2 regions of the Hydrogenophaga bisanensis genome follow, and region 1 is predicted to be linked to the other one. Evidence: predicted binding sites of a transcription regulator. Region 1 holds the regulator's gene; the other holds the start of a gene.

Region 1 (2,174 bases):
TTTCATCCTGCTGGATGAGCCGTTTGCCGGCATCGATCCGATCGCCGTGATCGAGATCCAGCAGATCATCAGTTTTCTGAAGGGGCGTGGCATCGGTGTGCTCATCACCGACCACAACGTGCGTGAGACCCTGGGCATCTGCGATCACGCCTACATCATCAGCGACGGCCAGGTCCTGGCCAGCGGCACGACGGCCGAGATCATCGACAACGCGGATGTGCGTCGGGTGTATCTCGGCGAGCACTTCCGGATGTGATGAGACCCGGACTGTCGCTGCGGGTCTCGCAGCATCTGGCGCTCACGCCCCAGCTCCAGCAATCGATCCGCCTGCTGCAGTTGTCCACCCTGGAGATGGCCCAGGAAGTCGAGCAGATGCTCGACGAGAACCCGTTCCTGGAGCGCGGGGACGAGCAGGCAGACCGTGAGGCCTTCGGACTGGAGCAGCAGGATGCCCCGGTGCCCGCCGGTGACCGGATCGCGGAGCAGGCGGTGCAGACCGACGCCGCGACCGAAGGTCCTGCTTCAGACGATGGTTCGGACATCGAGGCGCAGGCGGACGGCAGCAGTCCGCTGGAAGAAAGCTGGGACGGCGACGGGTCCGTCGAGATGGCACCCGATGATGCCGAGTGGGGCGGCGACGCTCCCGCCCGCGGGACGGGTGACGATGATGACTCCCGCAGTGCCGCGGATCTGGCCCGCACACCCGTGACGCTGCAGGCGCACCTGCATGACCAAGCGCGGTGTCTGCGTCTGAACCCGCACGAGCAGGCCGCGCTGTACTTCCTGATCGAATCCCTCAACGAGGACGGGTACCTGACCGAATCGCTCGAGGAACTGGCTGCGGATTTCTGGCGCCAGCTGTACCCGGACGCCGGCACCGACCCGGCCCCCGAGGAGCGGGACGAGGCCGGTGAGTACCTGCGGATGGCGCTGGGCTGGCTGCACAGCATGGACCCTTCCGGTGTCGGTGCGCGCGATCTGCGCGAATGTCTGCGTCTGCAGATCCTGGAACTGCGCAACAGTCCCCAGGCGCAGGCGGCACTGGCCATCTGCCAGCAGCCGACCGAACTCATCGCTCGCCGCGATGTGCGCCGGCTGGCCGCCCTGTGCGGTCTTGAAGAGGACCTCGTGCGGTCGGGGCTGGCGCTGATTGCATCCCTGGAGCCCAAACCGGGGCGGCGCTTTGCCGATGCCGAGCGCAATGTCATCGTGCCGGACGTGATCGTCAGCCGCGCGGGACGGGGCTTCAAGGTGCAGCTCAACCCGGATGTGATGCCACGCCTGCGCCTGCAGGACGCCTACGCCGGCGCCCTGAAACAGGGGCGCGGCGCGAAGGACGCCGAGGGCGGTCACGCAGCGATGCAGCAACGCCTTCAGGAGGCCCGCTGGTTCATCAAGAACATCCAGCAGCGGTTCGACACCATCCTGCGCGTCAGCAGTGCGATCGTCGAGCGGCAGCGCAACTTCTTCATGCACGGTGAGCTGGCGATGAGGCCGCTGGTTCTGCGCGAGATCGCCGACGAACTCGGCCTGCACGAGTCCACGATCAGCCGGGTGACCACCGCCAAGTACATGGCCACGCCATTCGGCACCTACGAACTCAAGTACTTCTTCGGATCTTCGCTGGGTACCGAGACCGGTGGCAATGCCTCCAGCACGGCGGTTCGCGCCCTGCTCAAGCAGTTCATCACGGCCGAAGACCCCGCCAAGCCCCTGTCGGACAATCAGCTTTCCGATCTGCTCAAGGAGCAGGGCATCGAGTGCGCCCGGCGCACTGTGGCCAAATACCGCGAGGCCCTGCGCATCGCACCCGCCAACCTTCGGAAACAGCTGTGAACTCCCTGCAATTGTTCTTGCCCTGCGCCGCCGGCGTGGAGGATTACCTGGCCACCGAAGTCCGGCGGATCACGGGGGAAGATGCCGTGGCCAGGCCCCGCGCCGGCGTGGCGCTGACCGGGTCCTGGCGCGACGCCCTCAAATTGAACCTGCACAGCCGGCTGGCCCAGCGCGTGCTGGTGCAGCTCTCGCACGGCCCCTGCCACAGCGAACAGGCCTTGTATGACGCGGCGGGTGACGTTGCCTGGGAGATCTGGTTTTCGCCAGAACAGACCTTCAAGGTCGAGGTGACTGCCCAGCACAGCCCGTTCAAGAGCCTGAACTTTGCAGGTCTTCGG
Region 2 (2,174 bases), on a different contig from region 1:
ACCATGACAGACACCAGCAAGCTGCCCCCTTCCTTCGGGCTGATCATCATCGGGGATGAAATCCTGTCGGGAAAGCGGGCCGACAAGCACCTGCCCAAGGTGATCGAGCTGCTGGCTGCCAGGGGGCTGACACTGTCCTGGTCGCGCTGTGTCGGCGATGATCGACGCCGCATCACGGCGGCCCTGGCCGATGCCTTTGCGTCAGACGACATCGTGTTTTCCTGTGGTGGCATCGGCGCCACGCCCGATGACCATACGCGCCAGTGTGCCGCCGCCGCGCTGGGGGTGCCCTTGGCGCTTCATCCGCAAGCCCGTCTGTTGATCGAAGAGCGCATGCAGGACGTGGCCCGGGAGCAGGGCGTACCCTATGAGCCCGAACGCGCCGACAATGTGCATCGGCTCAACATGGGGGTGTTTCCGCAAGTGGCACGGATCATTCCCAACCCCTACAACAAGATTCCCGGGTTCACGTGTGATGGCACCGGCGGCGGTGCGGTGCACTTCGTGCCAGGATTTCCGGTCATGGCCTGGCCGATGATCGAACACTTGCTGGATACCGAATACCGTGCCTGGCATCGAGGCCCGGGCGACTGGGTCGAGCGTTCCGTGGTGGTGTTTGGCGCCATGGAAGCGACGCTCACGCCGTTGATGGAGGCGATCGAGCGGGATCACCCTGTCAAGGTGTTCAGCCTGCCCAGTGTCGATCACCCGACCTGGGGTCGGCACATTGAGCTGGGGGTCAAGGGCCCTTCGTCTGCCGTGCCGCTGGCATATGGGCAACTGATGGCAGGGTTGCGGGGGCATGGTGCGCAGCTTGGCCCCGAATTGGTGCGATAAGGGGCTCACCAAACCGGTGCGCTGCGCTCTATTGCACCACAAGCGTGCATTGCTTGACTTGGGCCGAGGCCAGGGCGGTGCGACGCATCGATATCGGTGCGCACGAAAGCTGTTTCTTGTGCGCTGGCCAAGGAGGATAATCGTCACGCCGTGTTTTCAGGCGTCAGGCTGAGTCCCCCGTGGTCAGTTCTTGGCATGGAAACTGCTTAGGCAAGGACATCCGACCGTTTTTCCACCCAACCCGACTCAGGAGCAATTGATGGCCAAGACCGCCGCCGACGTGATTCAGCTGGTGAAAGACAACGACGTGAAGTTCGTTGATTTCCGTTTCACCGATACCCGTGGCAAGTGGCAACACATCACCATTCCGGTCTCCCAGTTCAGCGAGGACAAGTTCGAAGAAGGTCAGGCCTTTGATGGCTCCTCGATTGCTGGCTGGAAGGGCATTGAAGCGTCCGACATGCTGCTGATGCCCGATGCCGGTTCCGTCTTCATCGATCCCTTCGTCGAAGAAACCACCGCTGTGCTGGTTTGCGACGTGATCGAGCCGACCGACGGCAAGGCCTATGAGCGCGATCCGCGTTCCATCGCCAAGCGCGCCGAAACCTACCTCAAGGCCACCGGCCTGGGCGATGTGGCCTTCTTTGGTCCGGAACCCGAGTTCTTCCTGTTCGACGAAGTTCGCTGGAGCAATGAGCCCGGCCACAGCTTCTACCAGATCGAAGAGTACGAAGCACCGTGGAACAGCGGCGCCAAAATCGAAGGTGGCAACCGCGGCCACCGTCCGCGCACCAAGGGCGGCTACTTCCCGGTCGCGCCGGTGGACAGCACCATCGACATGCGCAACGAGATGGTCCAGATCCTGGAAGCCGTGGGCGTGCCGGTCGAAGTGCACCACCACGAAGTGGCTGGCGCCGGCCAGTGTGAAATCGGTACCCGCTTCTCGACTCTGGTCGAGCGCGCCGACTGGACCCTGCTGCAGAAGTACGTGATCCAGAACGTGGCCAACGCCTACGGCAAAACCGCCACCTTCATGCCCAAGCCCTACCACGGTGACAACGGTTCCGGCATGCACGTGCACCAGTCGATCTGGAAGGATGGCAAGAACCTGTTCGCGGGCAGTGGCTACGCTGGTCTGAGCGAGTTCGCCCTGTACTACATCGGCGGCATCATCAAGCACGCCCGTGCCCTGAATGCCATCACCAACCCGGGTACCAACAGCTACAAGCGTCTGGTGCCGCACTTCGAAGCCCCGGTCAAGCTGGCCTACTCGGCCAAGAACCGCTCGGCTTCTATCCGCATCCCCAACGTGGCGTCGGACAAGGCCCGTCGCGTGG

Evidence for each region. Region 1 encodes sigma-54, which starts transcription at its own class of promoters, with help from an activator protein. Its sites were predicted from a motif close to TGGCANGNAANCTGCTTT; they were not measured.
Region 2: a site for sigma-54 is predicted at 1,029-1,046, ahead of glnA (type I glutamate--ammonia ligase). Genes of this name have one in related genera too.

The regions. Positions count from the first base shown of each region.
Region 1 is NZ_JBHTBX010000008.1:18,416-20,589, reverse strand. It holds gene lptB (LPS export ABC transporter ATP-binding protein) at 1-256, shown strand, start outside; gene rpoN (RNA polymerase factor sigma-54) at 256-1,836, shown strand; gene ACFQNJ_RS12690 (THUMP domain-containing class I SAM-dependent RNA methyltransferase) at 1,833-2,174, shown strand, end outside.
Region 2 is NZ_JBHTBX010000001.1:418,049-420,222, reverse strand. It holds gene ACFQNJ_RS01985 (competence/damage-inducible protein A) at 4-837, shown strand; gene glnA (type I glutamate--ammonia ligase) at 1,097-2,174, shown strand, end outside.